DNA from 4 places in the Blautia sp. MSK18_10 genome. Region 2 is predicted to be linked to each of the others. Evidence: predicted binding sites of a transcription regulator. Region 2 holds the regulator's gene; each other region holds the start of a gene.
The links. The regulator HrcA, encoded in region 2, represses chaperone genes, less so after heat shock. The targets are predictions, from matches to a motif close to TGTTAGCACTCNNNNNNNNNGAGTGCTAACA.
Positions count from the first base shown of each region.

Region 1: the regulator HrcA is predicted to act here: its motif matches at 4,435-4,465, upstream of clpB (ATP-dependent chaperone ClpB).
Region 3: the regulator HrcA is predicted to act here: its motif matches at 3,018-3,048, upstream of htpG (molecular chaperone HtpG).
Region 4: the regulator HrcA is predicted to act here: its motif matches at 4,736-4,766, upstream of groES (co-chaperone GroES).

Region 1 is NZ_JAJCGT010000029.1:29,544-35,583, forward strand. Features, by position in the region: gene LI074_RS11900 (sodium:proton antiporter) at 1-1,155, opposite strand, end outside; gene LI074_RS11905 (DUF4250 domain-containing protein) at 1,582-1,755, opposite strand; gene clpB (ATP-dependent chaperone ClpB) at 1,756-4,347, opposite strand; gene LI074_RS18190 (DUF6783 domain-containing protein) at 4,735-4,866, opposite strand; gene LI074_RS11915 (hypothetical protein) at 4,892-5,176, opposite strand; partial or broken gene LI074_RS11920 (transposase) at 5,375-5,569, shown strand; gene LI074_RS11925 (hypothetical protein) at 5,626-6,040, opposite strand, start outside.
Region 2 is NZ_JAJCGT010000003.1:13,269-19,308, forward strand. Features, by position in the region: gene LI074_RS02195 (response regulator) at 1-40, shown strand, start outside; gene uvrB (excinuclease ABC subunit UvrB) at 430-2,418, shown strand; gene hrcA (heat-inducible transcriptional repressor HrcA) at 3,010-4,050, shown strand; gene grpE (nucleotide exchange factor GrpE) at 4,068-4,712, shown strand; gene dnaK (molecular chaperone DnaK) at 4,773-6,040, shown strand, end outside.
Region 3 is NZ_JAJCGT010000017.1:37,006-43,045, reverse strand. Features, by position in the region: gene LI074_RS08780 (DUF5721 family protein) at 1-58, shown strand, start outside; gene LI074_RS08775 (sporulation initiation factor Spo0A C-terminal domain-containing protein) at 72-401, opposite strand; gene htpG (molecular chaperone HtpG) at 755-2,827, opposite strand; gene LI074_RS08765 (COG1470 family protein) at 3,096-5,804, opposite strand.
Region 4 is NZ_JAJCGT010000026.1:6,992-13,031, forward strand. Features, by position in the region: gene LI074_RS11210 (peptidoglycan recognition protein family protein) at 1-39, opposite strand, end outside; gene guaB (IMP dehydrogenase) at 157-1,614, opposite strand; gene LI074_RS11220 (DUF6106 family protein) at 1,724-2,227, opposite strand; gene groL (chaperonin GroEL) at 2,588-4,207, opposite strand; gene groES (co-chaperone GroES) at 4,339-4,623, opposite strand; gene codY (GTP-sensing pleiotropic transcriptional regulator CodY) at 5,046-5,831, opposite strand.

The sequences.
Region 1 (6,040 bases), on a different contig from region 2:
GTTATCCAGGAAACTGGAAAGTGCACCTGTTGCCCAGAACATCTCTGCCGGTTCAGTAACTCCCAGATTCGGTCCTACAGCTTTCAGAAGCATCAATGCAGGCTGCATGGTGATAAAAATACCGATGAATAAAACCGCAACCTCTTGGATCGCACCCCAGGTAAAATGGTTCCTGATACGGATCTGCTTATCTGTTGTCTTAAAGGAAAGAAAAGCAGCAAGCAGAATGATCACGATTTCGATCAGAGCCGGGAATGTCAGGGTTACTTCTCCAAAGAGATGAATGCCTCTTACATTGCCTGCAGCATCCTGGAATGCGGACATTCCCGGAAGTACACCGCTTAAAATTACCGCGCCAACGATCATCACAAGGAAAATGATATTGTGCAGTCCATCCAGACGAAACTGAGTACCCGGTTTACGGATATCCGGTTTACGGCCATTTGCAATATCTTTTCTGTAGGAACGTTTATCAATCTGATAAAATACAAACAGCAGAATGACCATATTAAAGATCAGTACAGGGAACAGATGCAGGCTCCAGAAGAATGGAACACCTCGCATAAATCCCATTAACAGCGGCGGATCTCCAATCGGGGTAAGACATCCACCCATATTGGAAATCATGAAGATAAAGAAGATCATAATATGTCCTTTTCTCTTTCTCCATGAATTCATTTTAATTACCGGACGTACCATCAGCATACTGGCACCGGTGGTACCGATACAGCTTGCCAGAAGAGTTCCCAGTGCAAGCAGACCTACATTAACACGGGGGGAACCTGCGAAATCACCCTCCATGGTAATATTACCTGATACGCAGAACAGACCGAATAACAGAATGATAAATGTAAGATAATCATTCACAATACAGTCCAGAACTGTCTCTGCAGTCTTTCCGGCTCCATAAACGAAAGCAAATGGAACCACCATCAGAATGATCCATAAGGCAACAACCAGTGGCTGATGAGACTCCCACCACTCCGCTTTTACCAGAGGCATCACTGCAATACATAACAAAAGCCCTGCAAAGGGAATGCAAAGCCATACAGGTACTGTAGATGGTGCTTTACTGCCTTCTGCCGCAAATACACTCAACGGACAAGCCAGAAGAACTGCAAAAAAAGCACCCAGTACGGTCACCAACTTTTTCAAAACTGCCACCTCCATATTGTATTTTCGTACAGCGCGATTATCATTCAGGAGATTTTTTTCATATACGTGTTTCTTCCTATTTAATATGCGCTTGTTTTTTACAGATGCAATTATATCATACAGCATACAAAAATCAATTGTGTGGATAGTGAATATTTATACTTTATTTCCTGTTTTTTTATACATTTTTTACATATTCCCTGATTATTTTCGTTTATATTTTAACGATTTAATCTTTATTACTGACATTTTTTTGTGCTGCCTTATCTATTTTTTAAAATTGTACTGATTTTGAAACACATGACCCAATAACTGCTCCGCAGTTTATCACTTTTGGGCAATTAAAGCAGGGAGCTTTCTTATATGCAATACGAAAAATGCTCCCCAACAGCAATTCCCGCTGTCAGAGAGCATTTCGCATATTTCTTATATGAACTGATTGGTTACCTCATCATACTCATAATCGATGGAATGCATCTTCGCCACCAGTTCGTCTTTCTTCAATCCTCTGCATGTGCAGAGTGCTTCCAGGGAATCATAGTAATCCCTGAGCTGAGTATTCACATAACTCAGCAGAATCATTGGATCTTTGGGTATCATTTAGTTTCCGTCCTTTACCGTAACAATGAATTCCCCATTCTGAACATCCAGCACCAGAGTATCACCTGCATGAACATCTCCGGACAAAATCTTTCTCGCCGCAAGAGTCTCTACATATTTCTGCAGATAACGTTTCAGCGGACGTGCACCATATACCGGATCATAGCCATTCTCGATAACCTGATTCTTGGCTGCATCTGTCAGTTCCAGGGAAAGCTCCTGGTCTGCAAGACGTTTGTCAAGCTCGCCGACCATCAAGTCTACTATCTTACCAATATTGGATTTTGTCAAGGGCTTGAACATAATTATTTCATCCAGACGGTTCAGGAATTCCGGACGGAAATGACCTCTCAGGTCATCCATAACCTGGCTCTGAGCCTCAGGTTTGATTTCACCATTCTCATCAATACCATCCAGCAGATACGGAGAACCGATGTTGGAAGTCATGATAAGAATTGTATTCTTAAAGTCAACTGTACGTCCCTGAGAATCTGTGATACGGCCATCATCCAGTACCTGTAACAGTACGTTAAACACATCCGGATGTGCTTTCTCAATCTCATCGAAAAGTACAACACTGTATGGTTTACGGCGGACTGCCTCAGTAAGCTGGCCACCCTCCTCATATCCTACATATCCCGGAGGCGCTCCGATCAGTCTGGATACAGAATACTTCTCCATGTACTCACTCATATCAATTCTGACCATATTCTGTTCATCATCAAACAGATTCTCCGCCAGAGTTTTGGCAAGCTCTGTCTTACCTACACCTGTAGGACCAAGGAACAGGAAGGAACCGATAGGCTTGGTCGGATCCTTGATACCGGCTTTGGAACGAAGGATTGCATCTGTAACCCTCTTCACACCTTCATCCTGGCCTACAACTCTCTTGTGAAGCTGATCTTCCAGAGTGAGGAGTTTGGCTCTCTCGCCTTCTGTCAGTCTTGTTACAGGAATACCGGTCCATCTGGAAATGATCCTTGCGATCTCATCATCAGTAACTGCCTCATGAACCAGACTTCTGTCACTTTCTTTGACACTCTTTTCTTCGATTTCCAGCTGCTGCTGTAATTTCGGAAGTTCGCCGTACTGTAACTGTGCGGCCTTCTCCAGATCATAGTTCTGTTTTGCTTTCTGGATCTGCTTATTCACATCCTCAATCTGCTCACGAAGCTTCTGTAATTTCTCTACAGAATGCTTCTCATTATCCCACTGTGCTTTCTGTGTATTAAAGGTATCACGAAGCTCTGCCAGCTCCTTCTGAAGTGCTTCCAGACGTTCCTTACTCAGGTTATCTGTCTCTTTCTTCAGTGCAGATTCCTCAATCTCCAGCTGCATGATCTTACGGCGCTGTTCATCCAGCTCTGAAGGCATGGAGTCCAGCTCTGTCTTGATCAGGGCACAGGCCTCATCCACCAGGTCAATGGCCTTATCAGGAAGAAAACGGTCTGTGATATATCTATGTGAAAGTGTAGCTGCTGCAACCAGTGCACTGTCTGTAATCTTAACACCATGGAAGACCTCATATCTCTCCTTCAGACCACGAAGGATGGAAATGGTATCCTCCACTGTAGGTTCATCTACCATAACAGGCTGGAAACGACGTTCCAGAGCTGCATCTTTCTCAATATACTGACGGTACTCATCCAGAGTTGTGGCACCGATACAGTGAAGCTCACCTCTTGCAAGCATAGGCTTCAGCATATTGCTTGCATCCATGGCTCCGTCAGTCTTACCTGCACCAACGATCAGATGTAACTCATCAATGAAAAGAATGATGTTTCCTTCACTCTTCTTTACTTCTTCAAGGACTGCTTTCAGACGTTCCTCAAACTCACCTCTGTATTTGGCACCTGCTACCAGAGCACCCATGTCCAGGGCAAAAATCTTCTTATCCTTCAGACCTTCCGGCACATCCTCTGCCACGATTCGTTGTGCAAGACCCTCGATTGCTGCTGTTTTACCTACACCAGGCTCACCGATAAGCACAGGATTGTTCTTGGTCTTACGGGAAAGGATTCTGATAATATTACGGATTTCTTCATCACGTCCGATCACAGGATCCAGCTTCTGGTTACGTGCCTTTTCAACTAAATCCTCACCATATTTGTTCAAAGTATCATAAGTAGCTTCCGGATTGTCACTGACTACACGCTGATTGCCTCGTACTGTAGAAAGTGCCTGCAGGAAACGCTCCTTAGTAATGCCAAATTCCTGAAACAGTTTCTTCATGCTTGGACTTGGATATCTCAACAAAGCAAGGAATAAATGCTCTACAGAGACATATTCATCACCCATTGCCTTGGCTTCATCCTCTGCACTGACCAGAGCCTTGTTCAAATACTGTCCGAAACGAAGCTCACCGCCAGATACCTTAACCTTAGCATCCAGTGCCTGATTCAGAGAATTTCTGAAATAATCTTTATCTATCTCCATCTTCTCGATCAGTTTAAGGATCAGGCTGTCTTCCTGTTCCAGCAGAGCATATAAAAGATGCTCCTCTTCAATTTCCTGGTTGCCAAACTGATAAGCAACCTTCTCCAGATCCTGGACAGCCTGTACGGATTTCTGTGTAAATTTACTGATATTCATAGGCTAACCCTCCTCTTATATGAGAAATATCTCTCCCACAGGAGAAATATGTTGTTTTCTTTGTTCTGCATGTAATATAACACATGTTGTTAGCACTGTCAATAGGTGAGTGCTAATATTTTGTAAAGAATTTGTGACCCTCGGAAATTTCTGAATGATTTTCTGAAAGAATGGGTAGTTCGGATGGATGAACTGAAATCCGATGAGATTACCAAAGATAAATATTTTGAATGGAAAATCACCCAGCCACAGACCTGTGACGGATGCGAGAAATATGAACCAAGAAAAAATGGCGCTCTGTAAAAACAGAACTGAGTGAAACTTAACGAAACTTAAATTATGCCCAATATGGAATATACTTTTTATATCTTGGTGCAGTATCCGGATTCATTTCTGATTATATTTCGCTCCACATACCCGTAGTGTTCTAGAGCGTGTCTGAAAAATCATTTCCGCAATCTGCACGCCCCACTTCCTTTCCAGACAGAAAAAGACGCAAGCCACCTTTCTATGACTCACGCCTTTCTCTGCATAACTTATTTTTCTATTCTTCTGTTTCCAATTCCAATCTCTGTAAAATATCTCTTACAATACCTGCATCTTCAATCAGATTAATTCCAAAACATTTTTTACCTGCATCCTTCAAAGACGCACCCACATGATATGCTTTCATTTTATCAAGAATTAAAAAACGATCATGAAATACTTTTGTGTACTTCACATCCAGTTTAGGATACTGTGCATTAAAGTTATCTACATCTGTTTGAGATAATTTTGTCCGTTGCAGTGTATAAACTGTCACCGCCGCATTTTCTTTCTTTTTGGACAAAATATTTAACCTAGATTATTCACGGCACAGTCGTGAAAGTGGCTGAAAACCACATAGTTTCTATATTTTAACTGAATATTGCTTTTCACCTATCAGATGAATGAAAAAAGAGCATCCATTTGTGGTAAAATTAAGGTGTCGAATCTTAAAAAATAACCCAAAGGAGCCCTTTAGGAGTATTGTAAACACCTTAGCCTTAGAAGATTGGTGTTATCAGCAAATATGCGAAAACAACGCATTGATACCGTCCGCTTAAAACTGCTGAAGATTGCTGCAAAAGTAGTTCATTCAGCAAGATATATCACATTCAAGCTGTGTAGCAGCTGCCCTTATAAGAATGAATTCTATGAGACATTTTCAAATATCGGTAAGCTGAATATACAGTTGGAATAGCAACTATTAACGAACCTTGACAGCCTAATAACTGCTTAGAACTTTGCCAGAGGGATTTAATTCTGCTCCACTGGAAAATCCTTCCCTCGCCTTCCTCTGTCAGAGATTCTGTCATATCCCTTTTCATATACTTTCCACAACAAATACAGAAAACAGGAACCCCCTCCTGCACAAACCGTTTTCCCGCCAAGAATCATACCTTCCGTCTGGGATACCGTCTTCGGAAGCATCAGATACAGCTTAAATTCTGCCACAGCCTGATCCACCTTTTCTTTCCAGAACCCAAAGTCAGACCACCTTGACGGAATCCATCCCTCCGGCCAGGTCAGATGTGTAAAAAGAAGCCAGACCACCGTCCCTGCCATTACACTGTACAGCAGGTTGCAGAACCAGTACTCTGCATCTTTCACTGTATAGTTCTTTTTTTCTCTGCTTATTTCCGTCCACAGACTGCCAGAAAGAACCGCCGGA
Region 2 (6,040 bases):
AAAAGTTGAGAAGACTATTTGTGGGGTTTTGAGCAGGTAGTGAAGCGGATGATCTTATCCGCTTGAATAAGTGGATTGTGAACTATCCATTTTATTCCAATATTCATAAAGAAGGGGTAGTTTTGTATGGAGCAGCTTGAAAAACAAAAGGAATATTGAATCCGTTCTCAGTAACGTAGCCGAAATTCATTCCAGATTGCCTGCGGCAATGGAATTTTGGCTTGTATGTCTCGGGATTTTGGCATATTCATGCCAAAACACCTCGCGGGATAGTGGTGTGTGAACAGTAACTAGAAAACATATAAAGTGCAGAACAGGTATTCGCTTGCTCTGTACTTTTTTTATATGGGATGATATACTGAAAATATAACCATATTAAACATATTTCAATTTTTGATAAGTGAAATTTGATTAAAACAGGAGAATATTATGGATCATTTTGAATTGCATTCCGAGTACAAGCCAACTGGCGATCAGCCTCAGGCAATTGAACGTCTGGTCAGAGGCTTTAAAGAAGGCAACCAGTTCGAAACTTTACTGGGTGTCACCGGTTCCGGCAAGACATTTACCATGGCGAACGTCATCGCCCAGCTAAACAAACCAACCCTCATCCTCGCCCACAACAAAACTCTCGCAGCGCAGCTTTACGGTGAGATGAAAGAATTCTTCCCTGAGAACGCAGTGGAATATTTTGTCTCCTATTATGACTACTATCAGCCGGAGGCTTATGTCCCATCCTCAGACACTTATATTGCTAAAGATTCCTCCATCAATGACGAGATTGACAAACTCCGTCTCTCAGCCACAGCCGCAATGTCAGAGCGGAAAGACGTAGTGGTCATTTCCTCCGTTTCCTGTATCTACGGACTGGGTTCCCCTCAGGAATTCTTTGACATGATGATCTCTCTGCGTCCGGGAATGACCAAAGACCGGGATGAGGTAATCCGGGAACTGATCGACATTCAGTACACCAGAAATGAGATGGACTTCCACCGAAGCACCTTCCGTGTCCGTGGAGATACTTTGGAAATTTTTCCTGCCAACAGCTCCGATACAGCCGTGAGAGTAGAATTTTTCGGAGATGAGATCGACCGTATTTCAGAAATTGATGTACTGACAGGAGAAATCAAATGCCAGCGTTCTCATATCAGCATCTTCCCTGCATCCCACTATGTAGTGCCAGCAGAACAGATCCAGAGAGCAGCTGTAGCAATAGAAGAAGAATTAAAAGAACGTGTAGAGTATTTCAAAAGCGAAGACAAGCTTCTGGAAGCCCAGCGAATCTCAGAACGCACCAATTTCGACATTGAAATGATGAAAGAAACCGGATTCTGTTCAGGAATCGAAAATTATTCCAGACATCTGTCAGGATTAAAGCCCGGACAGCCGCCATACACACTGCTGGACTATTTTGGAGATGACTTCTTACTTATTATAGATGAATCTCATATCACAGTACCTCAGGTAGGAGGAATGTACGCCGGTGACCAGAGCAGGAAGCAGACACTGGTAGACTACGGATTCCGGCTTCCTTCAGCCAAAGATAACCGCCCCTTAAGCTTCGAGGAATTCGAATCCAAACTGGATCAGGTCATGTTTGTATCTGCCACTCCGGGACAATATGAGTATGATCATGAACTTCTCCGTGCAGAACAGATCATCCGTCCAACCGGACTTCTGGATCCGAAAGTAGAAGTCCGCCCTATTGAAGGCCAGATCGATGATCTGATCGGAGAAGTAAACAAAGAAGTGTCAAAGAAACACAAAATCCTGATTACCACTCTCACCAAACGAATGGCAGAAGACCTGACAGAATATATGAAAGAAGTAGGAATCAGAGTCCGTTATCTCCATTCCGATATCGATACCTTAGAACGTGCCCGCATTATCCGTGATATGCGTCTGGATGTCTTTGATGTACTGGTAGGAATCAACCTCCTTCGAGAAGGCCTGGATATCCCGGAGATCACCCTGGTAGCAATCCTGGATGCAGACAAAGAAGGCTTCCTCCGTTCCGAAACCTCTCTCATCCAGACCATCGGACGAGCTGCCCGAAACAGTGAAGGCCATGTGATCATGTACGCAGACAACATGACCGATTCCATGCACAAAGCCATCACCGAAACCAACCGCCGCCGAACCATCCAGGAAGCCTACAACAAAGAACACGGAATCACTCCGACTACTATCAAAAAAGCAGTCCGCGACCTCATCGCCGTATCCAAAGCAGTAGCCGAAACCGAAGTCCGACTCCAGAAAGACCCAGAGTCCATGACCCGTAAAGAACTCACCAAACTCATTGCCCAGGTAGAAAAACAAATGCGCGCCGCAGCCGCAGATCTCAACTTCGAACAAGCTGCAGAACTCCGCGACAAAATGATCGACCTGAAAAAGAACCTTGACGCTCTTGATAAATAGAACAAATGACCTGAAACAAGAAAATAATAATTGCGGTCAAGCCTGTGAGAAGAAAAGAATGACCTAAAACAGTAAAATAATAATTGCGGTCAAGCCTGCGAGAAGAAAAGAATGACCTGAAACAGAAAAAGAACAATTACAGTCAAATCTGTGAGAGGAAAAGAATGACCTGAAACAAGAAAATGATAATTACGGTCAAGGCTGTAAGAAGAAAAGAATGACCTGAAACAAGAAAATAACAATTGCAGTCAAGCCTATGAGAAGAAAAGAATGACCTGAAATAGGAAAAGAAAAATTACAGTCAAGGCCAGGGCAGGAAAAGAATGACCTGAAACAGGAAAAATATTTTTATGGTCAATTCCAGAACAGGTTACAAGTAATATGAGATAAAAAATGATGTTATAGTCAATTTCTCACAGCATTCTTTTCATCAAATCAAATAAATAATATTGTTATGAAATAACAAAAAATTCACAAAATAATATTGACAAACCAAATCAAGAGTGCTATCTTATGAGCATAAGGTGTTAGCACTCCTAAAACATGAGTGCTAACAAACCAAAAACAAAGGCAGTAAAGGAGTGGAACTTCATGGATCAGGAATTAGATGATCGTAAAAAGAAAATACTAAAAGCCATCATCAAAACCTACATGGAAACAGGCGAACCGGTGGGTTCCCGGACCATTTCCAAGTTTGCAGATTTAAATGTAAGCTCTGCCACCATCCGGAATGAGATGTCAGACCTGACAGATATGGGATATATCGTACAGCCCCACACCTCAGCCGGAAGAATTCCTTCTGATAAAGGTTATCGCCTCTACGTAGACGAGCTGATGAAAGAAAAGGAATCAGAGGTTCAGGAAATCAAGGATCTCATGATAGAGAAAACTGACAAACTGGATAAAATGCTGAAGCAGGTAGCAAAGGTACTGGCCTCCAATACCAACTATGCAACAATGATCTCTGTTCCACAGTACAGCGGAAGCAAGATTAAATTCATCCAGCTTTCCCGTGTGACACCCCTTCAGCTTGTGGCAGTAGTAGTGAGTGATAACAATGTCATCCGAAACCAGATCATCAATCTGGATGAGGAGATGGACGATCAGACAATCCTGAAATTAAATCTTCTTCTTAACACCAACTTAAATGGGGTGCCCATTCAGGATATCAACCTGGGAATGATTGCCCGCCTGAAAGAACAGGCAGGTGTACATGGCTCTGTGGTTGGCACAGTCCTTGATGCAGTGGCAGACACCATCCAGGTAGACGAAGACGATATGCAGATATATACTTCAGGAGCAACCAACATTTTCAAGTATCCGGAGCTTGCAGACACAAGCAAAGCGAGCGAGCTGATTTCAGCATTTGAAGAGAAGCAGGATCTGGTAGACCTGGTGAAAGAGAGAATGTCTGATACAGAGAACACAGGAATTCAGGTGTACATTGGTGATGAGATGCCGGTGCAGACCATGAAAGACTGCAGTGTAGTCACAGCCACTTACGAACTTGGAAAAGGAATGCATGGTACTATCGGTATCATCGGTCCCAAGCGTATGGATTATGCAAACGTAGTTGACAGCCTGAAGGCTTTGAAAGTCCAGCTGGACGAACTGATTAAGAAAGAGAGTTAGAAAGGCGGTAATAGAGAGTGTCAGAAGAAACAAAGAACACAGCTCAGGAAGAAGAGACAACAGAGACTCCGGTAACAGAAGAAACTGTTGAGAATGAACCTGAAGTTGTAGAGAACGGCGAAGCGGAAACAGAGGAAATCCCGGTAGAGGACGGAGACGAGGAAGCTTCCCAGGATGACAAGAAAGACAGCAAATCAAAAACTTCTTTCTTCGGCAAGAAGAAAAAAGAAAAAGATAAATTTGAACAGCAGATCGAAGAACTTACAGACAGGCTGAAACGAAACATGGCTGAATTCGATAACTTCCGTAAGAGAACGGAGAAAGAGAAATCCAGCATGTATATCATCGGAGCCAAGGACATTGTTGAGAAGATCCTTCCGGTTGTGGATAACTTCGAGAGAGGTCTTGCACAGGCACCTGAAGGAGATTCTTTTGCAGATGGCATGAAGATGATCTATAAACAGCTGATCACCACATTAGATGAGCTGGGCGTGAAACCGATTGAAGCAGTGGGTAAGGAATTTGATCCGAACTTCCATAACGCAGTAATGCATGTGGAGGATGAAGAAGCTGGTGAGAATATTGTGGTAGAAGAATTCCAGAAGGGTTACACTTACAAGGATTTCGTAGTCCGCCACAGTATGGTAAAAGTAGCCAACTAATTTACATGAAAATATAGAATATATCAAATCTAGTTGAAAATAAACAGGAGGAACAAGATTATGGGAAAAATCATTGGTATTGACTTAGGTACAACAAACAGCTGTGTAGCCGTAATGGAAGGCGGACAGCCAACAGTTATCGCTAATACAGAAGGCGCAAGAACAACACCATCAGTTGTCGCTTTCACAAAAACAGGAGAACGTCTTGTAGGTGAACCTGCAAAACGTCAGGCAGTAACAAACGCAGAGAGAACAATCTCTTCCATTAAAAGAGAGATGGGTACTGACTATCGTGTAACAATCGACGACAAGAAATATTCTCCACAGGAAATTTCTGCTATGATTCTTCAGAAACTGAAAAAAGATGCAGAAGGATACCTTGGTGAGAAAGTTACAGAAGCAGTTATCACAGTTCCTGCATATTTCAATGATGCTCAGCGTCAGGCAACAAAAGATGCCGGTAAAATCGCAGGCCTTGATGTAAAACGTATCATCAACGAGCCAACAGCAGCAGCTCTTGCATATGGTCTTGACAATGAAAAAGAACAGAAGATCATGGTATACGATTTAGGTGGCGGTACATTCGATGTATCTGTGATCGAAATCGGTGACGGCGTTATTGAAGTACTTTCCACAGCAGGTAACAACCGTCTTGGTGGTGATGACTTCGACCAGAAAGTTACAGATTACATGCTTGCAGAGTTTAAGAAAGCAGAAGGCGTAGACTTAAGCAATGATAAGATGGCACTTCAGAGATTAAAAGAAGCTGCAGAGAAAGCAAAGAAAGAGCTTTCTTCCGCAACAACTACAAACATCAATCTGCCATTCATCACAGCTACAGCAGAAGGCCCGAAACACTTCGATATGAACCTTACAAGAGCTAAATTCGATGAATTAACACATGACTTAGTAGAAATGACAGCAGAACCGGTACGTCGTGCACTTTCAGATGCAGGTATCACAGCATCTGAACTTGGCCAGGTACTTCTGGTTGGTGGATCTTCCCGTATCCCGGCTGTTCAGGATAAAGTAAGACAGTTAACAGGCAAAGAGCCAAGCAAGAACCTGAACCCGGATGAGTGTGTAGCACTTGGTGCTTCTATCCAGGGTGGTAAACTTGCAGGTGATGCAGGCGCAGGTGATATCCTTCTTCTGGATGTTACTCCACTGTCACTGTCCATCGAGACAATGGGTGGTATTGCAACAAGACTGATTGAGAGAAATACTACAATTCCTACAAGAAAGAGCCAGATTTTCTCAACAGCAGCAGACAACCAGACAGCAGTAGATATCAACGTTGTACAGGGTGAGCGTCAGTTTGCAAAAGA
Region 3 (6,040 bases), on a different contig from region 2:
GGATGATTCCATGACTGTTTTTCTCTCCAGTCATCACATTCCCTGTGAGAAATTATGAGTAGATTCTGTTATCAGTCTTTATCCGAATAACGCAGATAATAGACCAGAATATCTATAAACTCACTGTTCGTCGGTTTATCTGCCATTGTACACCCTGCCATTTCTTCCAGTGTATCCTTATGATTCATCCAACATAAGTTTACCAGTGTTCTTATGTTGTGTTCTACATTAGACGGCGTTGATTTATATTTTCTTGCAATGACCGGATAAATATCTTTGGTGACTTTTACCGGTCGCTCATAAATTTTCTGTGCCATTTCTACTGCATCCACAACATAATAATATCCTTTATACTTTGATGTTGCACCCAATTTTCTAATAACTCCATAAACTGCACTCATACATCGTTCCTCCTGTAACTTCCATAATCTGTGTTTTTACAGATTTGGATATCTCATTTATTTACACACATTTCTCTATAAGTAAATGAAAGTCACGATATTGGCTGCCCGGAAGCACCATTGCAGTCACTATTCTCTGTAACCCGTTATATCTTCTGCGGATTCGGCATATTCATTAAAATATCGGCAACTTAATAATAGGAATTCATAAGACATTTGTCAATACCAATGTAATTGTTTTCCACAAAAATAAGGAGCAAAAATTATTCTCTGCTCCTTATTTGATATTCTGCTATTCTGACAGGCGTATCTGTCCTCTCATTGATCTGCCGGCAAATTGCCTGCTTTCTATCTTATTTTGCAATCATCAGCAAAATTTCATTGCTTCTCTGAACAAATCTGGTCATTTCGTCCGGTGAAAGCTGTTTATGGCTCATCATCGCAAGGTCATACAACTGTTCACAGATAAGCGGAGCCTTGTCAGATTCCTGATTCTCTGCCAGATATTTAACCAATGGATGATTCGCATTCAGAACCAGTGTTTCCTGTCCGCCAAACATATTCGGATCCATTCCATACATATTATACATCTTCATCATATCCTGCATACGGCGGCTCTCTTCGGAAAGAGTCATCATTGCTGATACATTTTCATTTTTCAGATTCTCAACATGTACTTCCAGTTTATCTTTATTAAGGCTCTTGCGGAAAAGTTCTGTCAGTGCTTTGACAGTTTCTTCATCGGCAGTACCCTCACCCTTCATTTCTTCGGTCAGATCCGCATCAATACGCTTAAACTGTACTTCCTGATGTTTCTGCTCAAGACTGGAAATAAATGCACTGTCAATATTATGCTTCAGGATAACGGCATCTTTTCCTGCTTCCTTAAACATATTGATATACTGACTCTGCTGAACTTCATCAGTTACATAGAAAATTACTGTCTTCTCAGGTTCTTTCGCTTCCGCATTGTCTTTGTTTTCAGACTCTGCTGCATCTTCTTTCTTTTCTTCTGTCTGAGCCTCAGTTTCTTCTGTTTCTTTTTTATTCTCTTCAACGCAGTCCTTTAATGTGAGATATTTGCCATCAAGATTCTTAAAGAGTACATAATCTCCCATTTTCTCTGCAAATTTAGCATCTTTAATACAGCCATATTTAATAAACGGGCTGATATCATCCCAGTATTTCTCATAAGATTCTCTGTCAGTCTTGCACATTCCGGTAAGCTTATCTGCCACTTTTTTGGAAATGTATTCAGAAATCTTCTGTACAAATCCGTCATTCTGCAATGCACTTCGTGACACGTTCAATGGAAGATCCGGACAATCGATCACACCTTTCAGAAGAAGCAGGAATTCAGGAATTACTTCCTTGATATTATCTGCGATAAATACCTGATTGTTATAAAGTTTGATCGTTCCTTCAATGGAATCATACTCTGTATTGATCTTCGGGAAGTACAGGAGACCTTTTAAATTAAACGGATAATCCATATTCAGATGTATCCAGAATAACGGTTCCTTATAATCCATAAATACTTTGCGGTAAAATTCCTTGTATTCATCATCTGTACATTCATTCGGATGCTTCATCCAGAGAGGATTAATATCACTGATGGAAACCGGACGTTTATTGATCTTTACTTTATCCTTTGCAGGAGAAATTTCAACAACTTCCTTTTCACCTTTATCATTTTCTTTTTCTTCTGTCTTTGCTTCCTCATGAATATGTTCAACAACTACATCATCGTCTCTTAACTCAGATTCATCAATTGTCTCATATTCCTGAGGTGCATTTGCTTTGGAAAGGTAAATATGAACCGGCATGAAGGAACAGTATTTCTCAAGAATCTCACGCATACGGTATTCATTTGCAAATTCCAGGCAGTCTTCATTCAGGAACAGGGTGATTTCTGTACCAATCGTATTCTTGTTGCCTTCCTGGATATCATATTCTGTTCCGCCATCGCAGGACCAGTGTACAGGCTGTGCACCTTCTGTATAGGAAAGTGTATCAATATGCACTTCATCCGCCACCATAAATGCAGAATAAAATCCAAGTCCAAAATGACCGATCATCTGATCATCTGTAGTTTTGTCTTTATATTTCTCAAGAAACTGAGTTGCACCTGAAAAAGCAATCTGGGTAATGTATTTCTCTACTTCATCAGCAGTCATGCCAATACCATTATCGATGAATTTCAAAGTTTTCTCATCAGGATTAACAATTACCTGAATCTCCGGTTTATATCCTTCCGGAAAAGTATATTCTCCCATTACTTCCAGTTTTTTCAGTTTAGTGATCGCATCGCATCCGTTGGAGACCAGCTCTCTTACAAAAATATCATGATCGGAATATAACCATTTCTTGATGATTGGGAAAATATTTTCACTGTTAATTGATAAATTTCCATGTTTTACAGCCATGCTGTCCACACTCCTTTTTGTTTTTAATCATTTGCCGCAACTTTATCTGTCAATATACTGCATTCTTATCTGCTCTGCCTCCGGAGCCAAAACTATCCTCTCCTGTTTATCCTTTGAAATAGCTTTTGACTCCTGTAAGTTGCTTCTCTGAAAGATATAGTAATACCATTTATTCCAAAAGTCAAGAAAAAATTAGCACTCACCAAAAATGAGTGCTAATAATTTTATATTTTACATATTCCCCTGTATTTTTTTCTTCAGATAACTCTTATTTCTTTCGTCTTTTGTATACCACAACTCCCACAATACATCCCGCTGCAATCGCCAGAATAATCACAAACGGTGTAATATTAGTCGTATCTCCTGTCTTTACCGCTGATTTCGCAGTTGCTCCATTCGGCTGCGGAGTCGGAGTTGCGGTTACAGTCTGCGCCTGTGTAATACTGAAATTCACCTGTTTAGTATCCTGCTCCCCTGTATTCTCCCATTCACTTCCATTATACTTCTGACGGTCAAATGTAACTGTCAATGTGTAGGTTCCGGCCTTTGTAATTCCAAATGCAGCAGTATAAGGTGCACTGCTCCAGCTATTTGTATTGATCACTTTCCAGTTATACGGTACATAGCGGACATCTCCCTTTCCCGGACTTTCATTGTCCATACCCGCTCCGACTGCTGTAAATGTAATCTTTGACTGTGTTGTATATCCATCTGAACTGATTCCTGTAATCTTATTATCTGCCGGATCTGCAATTTTCGCCTTGCGGGCAGCTTTAACCGTAAACTGAACTTTCACTTCTGCACTGATCTGCTGTTCATTATCAATCACAACTGACTCTGTATAGGAGCCGGCCTTTAAACCCGCCTTCGGGCGGATTTTAAATGTACAGCTCTCCCCCGGTGCAAGCTCTGTGGCTGAAAGTTTCCCGATTTTAAAGTTTTTACCTGACGGTGCATTTAAAGTTACATTTGTATTCCCCTCATTCGTCACTGTAACTTTCTGCGCTTCCGGTGCCTCACTATATCCTTCTTTTGCTTTTCCAAAATTCAGTTCTTCCGGTGTTACGGATAATTTATAAATCTTTTTCACTTCCGAAACAGTCGCAGAAGCTTTGATCGTTGTCAATACATCCTCCTGTCCTTCCGAACTGGTCTGGGCTATCTGAATACTGTCCAGATAATTGCCGACTTTCAGACCGGTCACCGGTACTGCTGTAAATGCAGCAGAATCTCCCGGCTCCAGCACTGATGCCGAAAGTTCCCCAATATCAAAATACTCTGCATATGGCTGCATCAGCGAAACAGTTGTATTTCCTGTATTGGTAAGTGTAATGGTCGTCGCTTCAGGAGTATCATAACCTTCCTTCAGATCATCATAACTGAAAGATTCCGGATCTGCCTGAACTGCTGTGATCTGTTCCTGTTCTGCCTCTTTTACAGACACTTCCGCAGTTACCTGCGCTGCTACTTCCGAATCCTCTTCACTTTCAAATATCAGGGTATCACTGTAATCCCCCTTCGTCAGACCGGTTTTTGGCTGTACCATGAACATAAGAGAATCACCTTTTGCAATCTGTATTCCTGATACAGCTTCACTTCCATCTTCGTTCATCACCTCAAAATAATCTGATTTCGGTATCTTTAAAGTGATAATTCCGTCCCCTGTATTTATTACGGTTACAGACAGTGTCTCATTGGCCTGTGTATAATTTTCTTCGATATCGCTGAAATTAAGACTTCCTGTATTTACCTCAAGAGACTGTGCCTCAAGAGATGCATCTGCATTGTCACCTGCCGATGGAGCCTCGCTGTCATCCGGCGTCTCTGTCGGTTCTGCAGAAGGCTCATCCGAAGGCTTCAGGTCTTCGTCATCTGATGAATCATCCTCACCTTCAACTGCAATCTTCGCTTCAAAAGAAACCTCAATACCTTCTTCCGTCCGGTATGTGATCATATCATCATATTCACCCGGTTCCAGCCCTTCCCTCGGCTGTATCCATACGCTTACAGATTCACCTGCACTCAGCGGTTCTATAATATCCTGAGCCATAAAATGTTCCGGACTGATCTCCTGAAAATTCAAGCTCTCATTTCCGGTGTTCGTAATCTGCACATACTGTGCTTCCACATCCTCAAGATCACTCTTTACTGTTCCAAAATCACAGATCTGATCTTCGCTGTCCTCTACAGTGACAGTCGCTTCGTAAGTCTTTTTATCTTTATCATCTTCACCTGCTGCCTGTCCATCTTTCTCTGATCCATCTGTCTGCACATTTCCGTTCTCATCCACCTGCAGCTGATCTTCTGTATAAATTTTCATCTGGGAATCATCAGTACCTTCTGTTGTTTCCTCCGGCTGACCTTTTGTGTTCTGAGATTCATCTTCCTGTTCATTCCCTGCATTCTGCTGTACATCTTCTGTTCTATCTACATCCTGATTTTCAGAATCCTGACTGCCTTCTGCATTATCTGCTGTTTCTTCCAGCTGTGCATCCTCTGTTCCATCTGCCGTTTCTTCCAGCTGTGCATTCTCTGTTCCATCTGCCGTTTCTGTCTGCTGTGCATCCTCTGCTTCCTGTTCCACTGCTTTCGCCTCTTCTTCAGTTGCAGCTACCTCTAACGTCTTTGCAGTAAGAGTACCTGTCAGTCCGCTTCCATCTACAGGGGTCAGATCAAGCACCAGTCTGCATCCCAGATCATCCTGAGTGATCGTATAGGTCTTCTCAGTACCTACCTGTGTTAACTCCTTCTCCCCGGTCTGTCTTGACCAGGAAAAAGTAAAATCTTCATCCGTAACCTCTTCCGGTGTAACCTTTGCATAATCTGCACTCAACACTACGCCTACAGCTGCAAGTCCCTTAATCTTAAGCTTACCGCCCAATTCTCCTGACGGAGCTGCCGCAAAAACCATGGATGGAATCATTGAAATAACCATCATCACAGTCATTACAACTGCAAGAAATCTCTTTCTCTCCATCTGTAGTCCTCCTTTTCATTTATAATAAGATTTGTAATTATTCAGCAGCCACTCTGAAGGTACTGAATAATTACAGTTCTGTGATGCTTCTGTGTCTGTCTGCCCTTTTCATTCCCATCACAGACCACAACATCGTTTTTTCTCTGTATAAAAGCATTATAGCATCACATTTTCCGGAAATGTAATCTGTATTTTCTCCCTTAAAACAACTTCAGCCCCTGAGTATCAGAGTTCAA
Region 4 (6,040 bases), on a different contig from region 2:
GGTATCTGTTTTTTTCTTTTTGTTTATATGCTTTTGCATTTTTACCTTCTCTTACGGGATTTTACTCCCTGCAAAAAATACCCCGGCCGGCATGCCTGGAAATCTTATTTCTTTCCATCAGCAGCCAGCCGGGGCATATATTACACCTGAAATTTATTATTTGTCATCTACGCTATAGTTCGGAGCTTCTTTTGTGATATGAATATCATGTGGATGAGATTCCTTAAGAGACGCTGCAGAAATCTTGATGAATCTGCCTGTTTCTTTGAGTTTCTCAATAGTTTCTGCTCCACAATATCCCATACCGGAACGGAGACCGCCCATGAGCTGGAATACAGTATCCTCAACATGTCCTTTGTAAGCAACACGTCCTTCTACGCCTTCCGGAACAAGTTTCTTCGCATTCTCCTGGAAGTAACGGTCTTTACTTCCGTTCTCCATAGCTGCGATAGATCCCATACCGCGGTATACTTTATATTTTCTGCCCTGATACAGTTCGAATGTTCCCGGGCTCTCGTCGCATCCTGCAAACATGCTTCCCATCATGCAGACATTCGCACCGGCTGCGATTGCCTTTGTGACATCTCCGGAATACTTGATACCACCGTCTGCAATGATCGGGATTCCGTATTCTTTTGCAGCTTCGTAGCAGTCCATAACAGCAGTGATCTGCGGAACACCGATACCTGCAACAACTCGTGTGGTACAGATAGATCCAGGTCCGATACCAACCTTAACTGCATCTACACCGGCCTCGATCAGAGCCTTTGTCGCAGCACCTGTTGCTACGTTACCTGCGATTACCTGCAGTTCCGGATATGCTGCCTTGATCTCGCGTACAGCCTTCAGAATGTTCTCTGAATGTCCATGTGCAGAATCAATTACGATCACGTCTACAGATGCCTTTACAAGTGCATCAACACGTGCAAGTACATTAGCAGTGATTCCTACCGCAGCACCGCAGAGAAGACGTCCCTGCTCATCCTTTGCAGCCAGAGGATATTTGATCTGTTTCTCAATATCTTTAATAGTAATTAAGCCTTTTAAGTTAAAGTCATCATCTACAATAGGTAATTTCTCTTTACGTGATTTTGCCAGAATCTTCTTGGCATCTTCCAGTGTAATTCCTTCTTTGGCTGTGATCAGTCCCTCAGAAGTCATGCACTCTTTGATCTTCTTGCTGAAATCTGTCTCAAACTTCAGATCACGATTAGTAATGATTCCGACCAGTTTTCTGCCCTCTGTGATCGGCACACCGGAGATACGGAATTTTGCCATTAACTCATCTGCGTCTTTAAGTGTATGTTCAGGAGATAAATAGAAAGGATCTGTGATAACACCGTTCTCAGAACGTTTTACCTTGTCTACCTCTTCTGCCTGCGCTTCAATGGACATATTCTTATGAATAATACCAATACCACCCTGTCTCGCCATAGCGATTGCCATGCGATGCTCGGTTACTGTATCCATTCCTGCACTCATCATAGGAATGTTCAGTTTAACCTTCTTTGTTAAGTAAGTTGTGACATCTACCTGATTCGGAATTACCTTTGAATATGCCGGAACTAACAGCACGTCATCAAAAGTAATGCCTTCACCAATGATAGTACCCATTGCATTTCCTCCCTTGCGTATATGAAATTAAATTACTATTGTAATGTAAAAAGGAACCAGCAACTGGTCCTTTTATTTTCAACAAGTGTAACAAAAATCAGATTCTATGTCAATCCAAAAAAACTTTGCTCGGTGCTGAATTTTTCATAGCCTGTGCAAGTGCCTCATCCGGTTCCAGGATGATCTTGCATAAATTTCCGTCCAGTCTTGTGATAACACCAAAGCGTTTATGCTCCGGATTTCCTGATGAAAAGTCCAGTACTTTCATGTTCTGGTTTCCGTTGTAATAGTCCATTCTGTGGGAATCCAGCGGTGCTGCCAGATCTGCTTCTGATAATTTGAAGCTCTTTACTTTCTTTCTTTTTGTCTTTGACATGATCATGTCGATGTCAAAATCGCCATTGATAAACAGATATTCATATTCTACATCTGTTTTCGGAATTACAAAGTAGCATGCAATTCCAAGTGCTACGGCAATGATCAGTGCCAGCGGTGTGATGATAAGTCCGGCAAATACTGCCAGCACTGTCAAAACGATCAGACCGTATTTGAGCAGGCTGTCTTTAGCCGTCTTATCTTTCTTTACCAGTAATTCTGAATACAAGTCGCCCATTGTTTCGTCTCCTTTTCATTTGTTCAGCTGTTGAAAGCAGCTTTTTTTGCACAGCATATTTAACAATTATATTTTATTCATCATGCTGTTTTTCTGCATTATATCACAAAACGGAACCATCGTCTATGACGACGGTTCCGTTTCACATATTCCACCTGTACTATTGTTACTGTTCACACACCACTGTTCCGCGAGGTGTTTTGGCATGAATATGCCAAAATCCCGAGACATACAAGCCAAAATTCCATTGCCGCAGGCAATCTGGAATGAATTTTGGCTATGTTACTGTGAACGGAATGAACAGTAACATACTATTTTTATCTGAGCATACTGCGGTATAATTTTATCGTTTATTAAAAATTACATCATTCCCATTCCAGGATTAGCAGCCGGTGCAGGTGTGTCTTCTTTGATAATTGCAACAGCAGATTCTGTTGTAAGTAATGTAGATGCAACACTTGTAGCATTCTGAAGAGCACTTCTTGTAACCTTTGCAGGGTCAAGGATACCTTCGCTTACCATATCTACATATCTTTCGTTCAGAGCATCGAAGCCGATTCCCGGTTCGGATTCTCTTACTTTGTTGATGATTACGGAACCTTCAAGTCCTGCATTTGCAGAAATGCGGAACAGAGGAGCTTCCAGAGCTTTCAGGATGATATTTGCACCTGTCTTCTCGTCACCTTCCAGAGTTGCTGCAAGTTTTGCAACTTCTTTGGATGCGTGGATGTAAGCAGATCCACCACCTGCGATGATACCTTCTTCTACTGCTGCTCTTGTAGCTGCAAGAGCATCTTCCAGACGAAGCTTAGCTTCTTTCATTTCTGTCTCAGTGGAAGCACCAACACGGATAACAGCTACACCGCCAGCCAGTTTTGCAAGTCTTTCCTGTAATTTTTCTTTATCAAATTCAGATTTTGTTTCTTCAATCTGTCCACGAATCTGAGCAACACGGTTTGCGATTGCATCTTTGTCACCCATGCCGTCAACGATAACTGTGTTCTCTTTTGCAACTTTAACAGATTTTGCACGTCCTAACTGCTCCATAGTTGCGTCTTTCAGTTCCAGACCAACTTCTTCGGAGATTACCTGGCCGCCTGTAAGGATTGCGATATCCTGAAGCATTTCTTTTCTTCTGTCACCATATCCCGGAGCTTTGACAGCTACTACCTGGAAAGTTCCTCTTAATTTGTTTACGATCAGAGTTGTAAGAGCTTCACCCTCTACATCTTCAGCAATGATAAGAAGTTTCGCACCAACTTTTACGATCTGCTCCAGTAATGGAAGGATTTCCTGGATGTTGCTGATCTTCTTGTCTGTGATCAGGATATATGGATCTTCCAGATTTGCTTCCATTTTTTCCATATCTGTTGACATATATGCGGATACATATCCACGATCGAACTGCATACCTTCTACAAGGTCAAGTTCTGTGTGCATTGTCTTGGATTCTTCTACTGTGATAACGCCGTCTTTGGAAACTTTTTCCATAGCATCTGCTACTAACTGTCCAACAGTCTCATCGCTTGCGGAAATAGATGCAACGTTTGCGATCTGTTTCTTGCCGCTGATTGTCTGGCTCATGTTCTTGATTGCTTCTACAGCTACATCTGTAGCTTTCTTCATTCCTTTTCTGAGGATGATCGGGTTAGCGCCTGCTGCCAGGTTTCTCATTCCTTCGTGAACCATAGCCTGTGCAAGAACAGTAGCTGTTGTTGTACCATCACCTGCTACATCGTTTGTTTTGGAAGCAACTTCTTTGATCAGCTGTGCGCCCATGTTTTCAAATCCGTCTTCCAGTTCGATTTCTTTTGCGATTGTAACACCGTCGTTTGTGATAAGCGGAGCACCGTATGGTTTGTCAAGAACTACGTTTCTTCCTTTCGGTCCTAATGTTACTCTTACTGTATCAGCTAATTTATTTACACCAGCTTCAAGAGCTGCTCTGGCTTCTGCGCCGAATTTAATTTCTTTTGCCATGATAATATGACCTCCTGATTCAAATTTTGATCTCTATGAATTCTTTCTGATACTTAGCCGGTATTTCATGTTACATCCTGTAAATATTATCTTATAAGTATCTTCATTTATGTTTTCTATTTTGATATTGCTTATTTAACAATTGCAAGAATATCATTCTGTTTTACGATAATGTATTCTGTGCCATCCATCTTTACTTCTGTTCCTGAATATTTGGAGTAGATAACTTTATCACCTACAGCTACTTCCATTTTTACTTCTTTGCCGTCAACAACTCCGCCAGGTCCTACAGCTACAACTTCTGCCTGCTGTGGTTTCTCCTGTGCCTGTCCCGGAAGAACGATTCCGGATTTTGTTGTTTCTTCTGCTTCAACCTGTTTTAATACAACTCTGTCACCTAAAGGTACTAATGTCATGATCTATATCCTCCTTTATTCTCCAACTAAAACTTTCCTGTTACCGTACTCTTTCCGTTATCGCAAAATATCCGGCAACTGTTTCGGCACTCTGTCTAATTCTGCCGATTTTTGCTAGCACTCATTTACTTCGAGTGCTAATCACTGTCCTTATATTATTGAAAATGAGTCGATTTCGCAAGTGCTTTTATCATTATAAAATAATCTATATTCTCTTTTTTACTTATATATTCTCTTTTTTTCTTTTGTTTTCTTAATTTGCAAATAATTTTGTCATATCTTCCTTGTCTTTCGCACTCAGTTGAATTGTCTTCAAATACATTAATTAAGAGGCTTGCTATAATTCCTGTAACATAATAAAAAGACCGTCCACCATACAGCAGACAGCCTTCTTGCATTCATTATTTATGGAAGCTTCTATATCAGGATTTCTTATTTCTCTGAGCTTTAATCTCTTCCAGTTCATCAAAGATGACTTCATTCAGCACTTTAATGTAGGTTCCTTTCATACCGGAAGATCTGGATTCGATCACACCGGCACTTTCAAACTTCCTCAAAGCGTTTACGATAACAGATCTGGTGATTCCCACGCGGTCTGCGATCTTACTTGCAACCAGGATTCCCTCATCTCCGTCAAGTTCATCAAAAATATGGATGATCGCCTCCAGTTCGGAGAAAGATAAAGTATTAAACGCAGATTTCACTACCTGCTGCTTTCTGTCCTCCTCAGCATTCTCTTCATGAACCGCTCTCATCATCTCAAGCCCTACAACGGTTGTTCCATATTCACTGACAATAATATCTTCAATGTCATATGGTTTCTCATAACGATACATAAATACAGTACCCAGTCGTTCCCCTGCAATATCTATCGGATTAATGATTCCCTGATAACTGCTTGATACATGTTCAAATCCCAGTGTCTGAAGATTTACATTCTCTTTTGTTGACAGGACACCCAGAAATCTCTCGTTTAACAGGGAATCTACATATCCGCCAACCTTGTCCTCGATCAGTTCAGTGATCTCCTCTACTCCCGGGCATAAACTGACACCCAGAACCTTTCCTTTTTTACTGAGAACCAGAATGTTGGAACTCAGTGTCTCCATCAGAACCTGACAGATGTCATTAAATACCACTTTGCTGGAACTGCTGTTATGCAGAAGTTTATTAATTTTTCTTGTTCTATCCAGCAGCTGAACACTCATATTGTCCTCCTTTCACCCTGTACATATCCGAAATCTTTCTGTCATTATTTCATAAATGAGCAGTCACTTTCTTTTGCTCGCAAGGAAGATTCAGACACACATGGTTATTAACATTACTGATACTTTGATTTTACACGTTTTAAAGTCAAATTACAAGACAAATTTTACTATTTTTTTATTTATTTTTGCTTTTCTGAAAATAGATTCCT